Regions from separate parts of the Streptomyces sp. CA-243310 genome, predicted to be linked through region 1. Evidence: riboswitches for the same ligand, from Rfam matches in the RefSeq annotation. Region 1 holds a riboswitch; the other holds the start of a gene.
The links. Region 1 has a riboswitch for cyclic di-AMP ahead of ACQEVM_RS31030 (transglycosylase family protein). Riboswitches for the same ligand answer to the same signal wherever they lie in the genome.
Positions count from the first base shown of each region.

Region 2: it holds a riboswitch for cyclic di-AMP, as region 1 does, so the genes downstream of both, ACQEVM_RS09380 (M23 family metallopeptidase) here and ACQEVM_RS31030 (transglycosylase family protein) in region 1, are expected to answer to the same signal.

Region 1 covers NZ_JBNJMF010000002.1:2,986,971-2,991,174, forward strand. Annotated here, with positions in the region: gene eno (phosphopyruvate hydratase) at 1-1,233, opposite strand, end outside; gene ACQEVM_RS31030 (transglycosylase family protein) at 1,508-2,227, opposite strand; cyclic di-AMP (ydaO/yuaA leader) riboswitch at 2,231-2,401, opposite strand; gene ACQEVM_RS31035 (transglycosylase family protein) at 2,679-3,701, opposite strand; gene ACQEVM_RS31040 (cytochrome P450 family protein) at 3,816-4,204, opposite strand, start outside.
Region 2 covers NZ_JBNJMF010000001.1:2,030,250-2,034,453, forward strand. Annotated here, with positions in the region: gene ACQEVM_RS09370 (M16 family metallopeptidase) at 1-736, shown strand, start outside; gene ACQEVM_RS09375 (M16 family metallopeptidase) at 757-2,124, shown strand; cyclic di-AMP (ydaO/yuaA leader) riboswitch at 2,308-2,466, shown strand; gene ACQEVM_RS09380 (M23 family metallopeptidase) at 2,480-3,280, shown strand; gene ACQEVM_RS09385 (GntR family transcriptional regulator) at 3,434-4,099, shown strand.

The DNA of each region.
Region 1 (4,204 bases):
GAGGATCTCCTCGATGCGCAGCAGCTGGTTGTACTTGGCGACGCGGTCCGAGCGGGCCGGGGCGCCGGTCTTGATCTGGCCGCAGTTCACGGCGACGGCGAGGTCGGCGATGGTGACGTCCTCGGTCTCGCCGGAGCGGTGCGACATCATGCACTTGAAGCCGTTGCGCTGGGCCATCTCGACGGCGTCGAGGGTCTCGGTCAGCGAACCGATCTGGTTGACCTTGACGAGCAGGGCGTTCGCGGAGCCCTCCTCGATGCCGCGGGCCAGGCGCTCGGGGTTGGTGACGAAGAGGTCGTCGCCGACGATCTGGACCTTGGAGCCCAGCTTGTCGGTGAGGGTCTTCCAGCCGGCCCAGTCGTCCTCGTACAGCGGGTCCTCGATGGAGACCATCGGGTACGCGGAGACGAGCTCCTCGTAGTACTCGGTCATCTCGGCGGCCGAGCGGGACTGGCCCTCGAACTCGTACTTGCCGTCCTTGTAGAACTCGGACGCGGCGACGTCGAGCGCGAGCGCGATGTCCTTGCCGGGGACGTAGCCGGCCTGCTTGATGGCCTCGACGATGAGGTCCAGCGCGGCGCGGTTCGACTCCAGGTTCGGGGCGAAGCCGCCCTCGTCGCCCAGGCCGGTGGAGAGGCCCTTGGTGTGCAGGACCTTCTTGAGGGTGTGGTAGACCTCGGCACCCCAGCGCAGCGCCTCGGAGAAGGACTCCGCGCCGATCGGGGCGATCATGAACTCCTGGATGTCCACGTTGGAGTCGGCGTGCGACCCACCGTTGAGGATGTTCATCATCGGGACGGGCAGCAGGTGCGCGTTCGGACCGCCGAGGTAGCGGAAGAGCGGCAGGTCCGAGGCCTCGGACGCGGCGTGCGCGACGGCGAGGGACACGCCGAGGATGGCGTTGGCGCCGAGGGAGCCCTTGTTGTCGGTGGCGTCCAGGTCGAACATGGCCTGGTCGATCAGGCGCTGCTCGGTGGCGTCGTAGCCGACGAGCTCCGGGCCGATCTGCTCGATGACGGCGAGGACGGCCTTCTCGACACCCTTGCCGAAGTAACGGTTGGGGTCACCGTCACGCAGCTCGATGGCTTCGAATGCACCGGTGGAGGCGCCGGACGGAACTGCAGCACGACCGGTGCTGCCATCGTCGAGGCCAACCTCGACCTCGACCGTGGGGTTGCCTCGGGAGTCCAGGATTTCCCGGGCTACGACGACGTCGATGGACGGCACGAGCATCTCCTTCTGGGATGTGACGCTGGGTGTGCGGTGGCGGGTCAGGCCGTGGGATGGCCTTGCCGACTAGAGCCTAACCGGCTCCGGCCACTCGACCGGCCGACCGCCCGGGTCCTGGGACGAAAAAGGGCCCGAATACCCTTCTTCCAGGACATACGTCTCTTGATCGTCCGCCGGATCGGTGCCGACCGGGCCCGGACACGCCACCGCCCGGCGCGTGGAGGGGTACGCGCCGGGCAGGGGTTGCGTCAGGACTGACGCGGGGTCATCGGGGGGTTCAGCTGAGCTTCAGCTTCTGCCCGGGGTAGATCAGGTCGGCGTCCGGGACGATGTCCTTGTTCAGCTCGTGCAGCTTCTGCCAGCCGCCCTTGACGCCGTTCGCGTCGGCGATGGTGCCCAGGGTGTCGCCGGCCTTGACCTCGTACGAGCCGTTGCCGATCTTCGGGGCGGCGGTCGTCTTCGGGGCCTTCTGCGGCGCCGGGGCGGCCGTGGAACGCTCGGAGCGCGTGGTGGTGGAGCCCTCGGAGCGCTTGGTCTCCGCCTTCGGCGCGGCCTGCTGCTTCTTGGGAGCGGCCTGCTGCTTCTTCGGCTTGGGGGTCTCGGCCGAGCCGCCACCGTCGTACGAGGCGTTGGACAGGCCCACGCCACAGGACGGCCAGGCACCCTTGCCCTGACCCTTGAGAACCTTCTCGGCGACGGCTATCTGCTGCGACTTGGAGGCCTGGTTGGCCTGCGAGGCGTAGGCCTTGCCGCCGTAGGCGGCCCAGGTGCCGGACGAGAACTGCAGGCCGCCGTAGTAGCCGTTGCCCGTGTTGATGGACCAGTTGCCACCGGACTCGCAGGAGGCGACCTTGTCCCACTCGGAGGTGGTGGCGGCGGACGCGGAGCCCGCGGCCATCAGCGGCGCCGCGACGGCGACACCGGCGACACCGGCGAGCGTGACGATGCGGGCGGCCTTGGAGGCGCGACGGTGCTTGCCCTTGCCGGAAAGCAGCATGGAGTTTCTCCTCACCGACGCCTACGAGGTGAGCTGTCGGGTTCGGGCGAGTGAGTTGCCCGGCCGCACGACTGGCGCGCGTCTTAACCCCCAGCCGGTCCGCGGCCGTCTCTCGACGGCCCGTTCCGGCGCCTACCTTGGTTCCCCCGCTCCTGCCTTCGGCGCTTGCGCGACGACTGTTCTCTCCGTCCGCCGGCAGGATTCGGCGATGCGGTCGAAGAGGCTCGCGGTGACGAGCGACTCAGAAGGTAGACAGGTCTCCCCCCGATGTTCAACGAGCAACATCGGGGGGAAAGGGCCCTACTTGCGTTCCGCTTAGGGACGTTTGCGCAGGTGAGGGCGGGGTTTGCAGCAGCTTCGATACGGGACACGCCAGTTGGGCGGAAGAGATGCATGTCTCACTTGCCGATACCGGACATTCGGATCTTAATGGGTGCCCGAACTGCCCCTATTACTTGGTTAGATCCAGGTTCTGACCGGGCTTGATGAGGTCCGCGTCCCCTCCGATGACCTGCTCGTTGGCCTCGTAGAGCTTGGTCCAACCGCCCTTGAGTCCCTTGGCGTCCGCGATGGCGGTCAGGCTGTCGCCCGCCTTCACCGTGTAGACGGGCTCCGGCGCGGTGTTGGGAACGGCTCCGGGGCCCTCGTTCGCCGCCGGGCCGCGGTGCTTGCCGCCGCCGTCCGCCGCGGAGTCGGTCGGGGTGCCCGTCGGGGTGCCGGTCGGGGCCGAGGGCGTGGTGGACGGGTCGGCCGGGTTCGGGTCCCTGGCGGGGTCCGAGGGGACCACCGGGGTGGTCGTGCCGCCCGGGGCGGTCGGGGTGACGGGCGGCTGGTTGCCCGGGCCGGTGGGAAGGGTCGGGTCCGGGTCCGGCATGACGGGCAGTCCGGCGTTGGGCCCCTGCGGTACGTCGGGCAGCGTGAACGAGGGCGCGCCGGACGGGGTGGGCAGGCTCGGGGTGGGCGCGCTGGGCGTCGGCACCCCGAAGTCGGTGGCCGGCGTGGAACCGCTCTTCGGCACCGCGGAGTCGGGGCGGGAGGGGGTGGGCGCGACCGGCGCGGGTGTCTCGACCCGGCCGGGGTCCACCGCGGCCGACGGCCCCTGTCGCGTCAGGCCGGCCGAGGACGCGCACAGCGGCCACGCCTGGGGGCCCTGCGAGGCCAGCACCTTCTCGGCGATGGCGATCTGCTGGGCGCGGCTGGCGAGGTCGGGGCGCGTCGCGTAGTCGAGTCCGCCGGCCTCGTTCCACTGCTCCTGGGTGAACTGGAGCCCCCCGTAGGCGCCGCTGCCGTAGTTGGCGCTCCAGGAACCGCCGCTCTCGCACTCGGCGACCGTGTCCCACGTGCCGGCGTCGGCGGCGCTCGCGTTGGTTGCCGCGAGCAGCGGCAGGGCCAGCGCGGAACCGGCGACTCCGGCGGTGACGACGAGTGCGGGTATTTGCTTGGGGCGTCTGTGGCGGCCGTTCCCGGAACGCATGAGGCTGTACCTTTCGCATAACGGCGGGGTAACGGCAGAACCTAGCGGCCTTGGCATACAAGTAACAAGTTTGGTCGGAAACTGACTCGCGGTCAGGCCGGCTCCGGTCGCGCCTCAGTCGTTTCGGGGTGTGAAGCGGACCGGAAGTGTGCGCAGGCCACGCATGATGAGTCCGCCCCGCCAGCGCAGGTCCGCAGGTGGAACGGCGAGTTCCAGATCCGGCAGACGCATCAGCAAACTCTTGAGCGCCGTCTGCCCTTCGAGGCGCGCGAGCGGCGCACCGAGGCAGTAGTGGATGCCGTGCCCGTATCCGAGGTGCTGATTGTCACTCCGGGACAGGTCCAGAGTGTCCGGTTCTGCGAACCTTGCGGGGTCCCGGTCCGCAGCCGCGAGGACCACCAGCACCGGATCGCCGGCCGCGATGTCCCGCCCGCCGAGGGTCAGCGGTTCGGTGGCGAACCGCCAGGTCGCCAGTTCCACGGGCCCGTCGTACCGCAACAGCT
Region 2 (4,204 bases), on a different contig from region 1:
GCTCTCGGTCGTCGGTGACATCGACCCCGAGCAGGCGCTCGCCTGGGTCGAGAAGTACTTCGGCTCCATCCCCTCGCACGACGGCAAGCAGCCGCCGCGCGACGGCTCGCTGCCCGAGGTCATGGGCGCCCAGCTGCGCGAGGAGATCGTCGAGGAGGTCCCGGCCCGCGCGTTGATGGCCGCCTACCGACTGCCGCACGACGGCACCCGGGAGTGCGACGCCGCCGACGTGGCGCTGACCGTCCTCGGCGGCGGCGAGTCCTCGCGGCTGCACAACCGCCTGGTCCGCCGCGACCAGAGCGCCGTGGCCGCAGGATTCGGCATGCTGCGCCTGGCGGGCGCGCCGTCGCTCGGCTGGCTGGACGTGAAGACCTCCAGCGGGGTCGAGGTGCCCGCCATCGAGGCGGCCGTGGACGAGGAACTCGCGCGGTTCGCCGCCGAGGGCCCCACCGCCGAGGAGATGGAGCGCGCCCAGGCCCAGCTGGAACGGGAGTGGCTGGACCGGCTGAGCACGGTCGCCGGCCGCGCCGACGAACTGTGCCGCTTCGCGGTGCTGTTCGGCGACCCGCAGCTCGCCCTGACCGCCGTCGGCCGCGTCCTGGACGTCACCGCCGAGGAGGTGCAGGCCGTGGCCGCCGCCCGACTGCGCCCGGACAACCGCGCGGTGCTCGTGTACGAGCCCCTGGCGGCCGACGAGTCCGACGAGAACGACGAGAACGAAGGGGCGGAGCAGTGAGCGACACCGCAGCCGTCACGATGACCTTCCACCCGCGGCCGGAGGCCGGCGAGGCCAGGCCTTGGGCCTTCCCGGCCCCCGAGCGCGGTGCGCTCGCCAACGGGCTGACCCTGCTGCGCTGCCACCGTCCGGGGCAGCAGGTCGTCGCCGTCGAGATCAACCTCGCCGCGCCGCTCGACGCGGAGCCCGAGGGGCTGGACGGGGTGGCCACCATCATGGCCCGCGCCCTGTCCGAGGGCACCGACAAGCACTCCGCCGAGGAGTTCGCGGCCGAGCTGGAGCGCTGCGGGGCGACCCTCGACGCGCACGCCGACCACCCGGGCCTGCGGGTCTCGCTGGAGGTTCCCGCCTCCCGCCTGGCGAAGGCGCTCGGCCTGCTCGCCGAGGCGCTGCGCGCCCCGGCCTTCGCCGACAGCGAGGTCGACCGGCTGGTGCGCAACCGTCTCGACGAGATCCCGCACGAGTCGGCCAACCCGCAGCGCCGCGCCGCCAAGCAGCTCTCCAAGGAGCTGTTCCCGGCCGACCTGCGGATCTCCCGGCCCCGCCAGGGCACCGAGGAGACGGTCGCCCGCATCGACTCCGGTGCCGTACGCGCCTTCTACGAGGCCCACGTGCGCCCCGCGACCGCCACCGCGGTGGTCGTGGGCGACCTGACCGGGATCGACCTGGACGCCATCCTGGCGGACACCCTGGGCGCCTGGACCGGCAATTCCGCCGATCCGCTCCCGGTGCCCCCGGTGACGGCCGACGACACGGGTCGCGTGGTCATCGTGGACCGCCCCGGAGCGGTCCAGACGCAGCTCCTCATCGGCCGGATCGGCGCGGACCGGCACGACCGCGTCTGGGCGGCCCAGGTGCTCGGCACGTACTGCCTCGGCGGTACCCTCACCTCCCGCCTCGACAAGGTGTTGCGCGAGGAGAAGGGGTACACGTACGGCGTGCGCGCCTTCGGGCAGGTGCTGCGTTCCACCGCCGACGGCAAGGGCGCGTCCATGCTGGCCATCAGCGGCTCGGTGGACACCCCGAACACCGGCCCGGCGCTGGACGACCTCTGGACGGTGCTGCGCACCCTCGCGGAGGGCGGTCTGACCGATGCCGAACGGGACGTGGCGGTACAGAACTTGGTGGGGGTGGCGCCGCTGAAGTTCGAGACGGCCGCCTCGGTCGCGGGCACCCTCGCGGACCAGGTGGAGCAGGAGCTGCCGGACGACTACCAGGCCCGGTTGTACGCCCAACTGGCCGCGACGGGAACGGTGGAGGCGACTTCGGCCGTGGTGAACGCCTTCCCGGTGGATCGGCTGGTCACGATCCTCGTGGGCGACGCGTCGCAGATCGCCGAGCCCGTGCGGGCGCTGGGGATCGGCGAAGTGAGCGTCGTCGGCAACTGACCTGAAATCAAAGGGGCTCAGGCGACTTGTCGCCTGAGCCCCTTTTGTCCATTTAGTGGTGAGGTTGCTTGTATGTGGTGTGGCGTAGGTAACAAAAGAGCGCACGTGTTTGGTGATTGCCTGATGATCCGCCTAGCGTCGGCCGTGCTGTTCGTCAGTTGTGCCCGCCGCACCCGCGGCACCGGACAGCAATCGCCGAGTCCCCGTCAGGCGCGAGCCTGGGGAGCCGGGGACCCACATGTGTCCCTGGGGTGAATCGGACCGCCTCGCAAGAGGGGGCCCGTAGGAGACCTTCCTGCTCCGAACCCGTCAGCTAACCCGGTAGGCGAGAAGGAAGGAAAGGATCAACCTCTTCATGGCGTTTGGCAGCAGTCGTGTCGCCGGTAAGCACCGTGGTTCCAGCCGTTTGAGCCGCAAGACCGCCGGTTACGCCGGTATAGCCGCCCTCGCCACCACCGGCGTCGTGGGCACGCTGGCCGGCCCCGCGTTCGCCGCGGGCGAGCCCGCCGCCTCCACGGTGGAGGACACCGGCCTCAACGCCGTCGTCGTCGCCGAGGACCTGCAGGGCGAGATCGAGACCCAGGCCGAGTCCCAGCAGCGCGCCGCCGACATCACCGCCGCGAAGGCCCAGGCCGAGGCCGACGCCAAGCAGCGCGCCGCCGAGTCCAAGCGCCTCGCCGAGGCCAAGGCGAAGGCCGAGCGCGAGGCCGCCGAGCGTGCGGCCCGCGAGGCCGAGCGCAAGCGCCTCAACACCTTCGTCGCTCCCGTCGACGGCTCCTACGTCAGCACGCAGTACCACGCGGGCGGCGGCATGTGGTCCTCCGGCAGCCACACGGGCATCGACTTCCACGCGGCGTCCGGCACCTCGGTCCACGCCGTGGGCGCCGGCACGATCGTCGAGGCCGGCTACGGCGGCGCGTACGGCAACAACGTCGTCATCAAGCACAACGACGGCACGTACACCCAGTACGGGCACATGTCCTCGCTGGACGTCTCCGTCGGCCAGCAGGTCACCCCGGGCCAGCAGATCGGCCTGTCGGGCTCCACGGGCAACTCCAGCGGCCCGCACCTGCACTTCGAGGCCCGCACCGGCTCGCAGTACGGCTCGGACATCGACCCGATCGCGTACCTGCGCTCGCACGACGTCAACGTGTGATCGCTTCGCACCTCTTCGCTGAAGGCCCCGGCTCATCGAGCCGGGGCCTTTCGCGTTGGCGGGAAATGTTTCACATCAGGGGCCGTCCTCGGAAATTATCGTGTGTTGCAATAGAGTCGCGGCACGGTCACGAAATCAAGCGGAGGTCCGGTCTTGCGAATTCCTGCGCACGCGGTATGCACAGCAATCCGCGACGACATCATCTCCGGCGTCTTCGGGCCCGGCGGGCGCCTCACCGAGGAAGTGCTGGCCCGTCGCTACGGAGTTTCCCGCGTCCCGGTCCGCGAGGCCCTGCGCACCCTGGAGTCGGAGGGCTTCGTCACCACCCGCCGACATGCCGGAGCCTGTGTGGCCGAGCCGACCGAGCAGGAGGCCTCGGACCTCCTGGAGCTGCGGATGCTGTTGGAGCCCCTCGCCGCCTCCCGGGCGGCCCGCCGACGCACCGAGGCGCATCTGAAGGTGCTGCGCGGACTGGTCAGGCTGGGCCAGGAACGGGCCAGGAGGGGCCAGGGGGAGGATCTGCGGTCCCTGGGGGGCTGGTTCCACGAGACGCTGTCCCAGGCGTCGGCGAGCCCCGGGCTGATCGCCCTGCTGACGCAGACGCGCCACAAGATCGCCTGGATGTTCTCGGTGGAGGCCCCGACGCGCCCCGTGGACTCCTGGGCCGAGCACGGAGCGATCGTGGACGCGGTGGCGCGCGGCGACGCCGAGCGGGCCCGGTCCCTCACGGCCCTGCACGCCGAGCGCGCGGCCGCGGCGCACCGGCGGCGCGTGAGGACTTCGCAACCTGCCGTAAACATGGCGAGTGGCCCGCATTAACAAGGCCCGTATACAAAGGACGGATATGCGGAGGGTTTCGGCGCCCCGGAATCACCCGCCCGATTCCGGCCGGCCCGATTTCGCCCCGCTCTTTTCGGCGGGCGG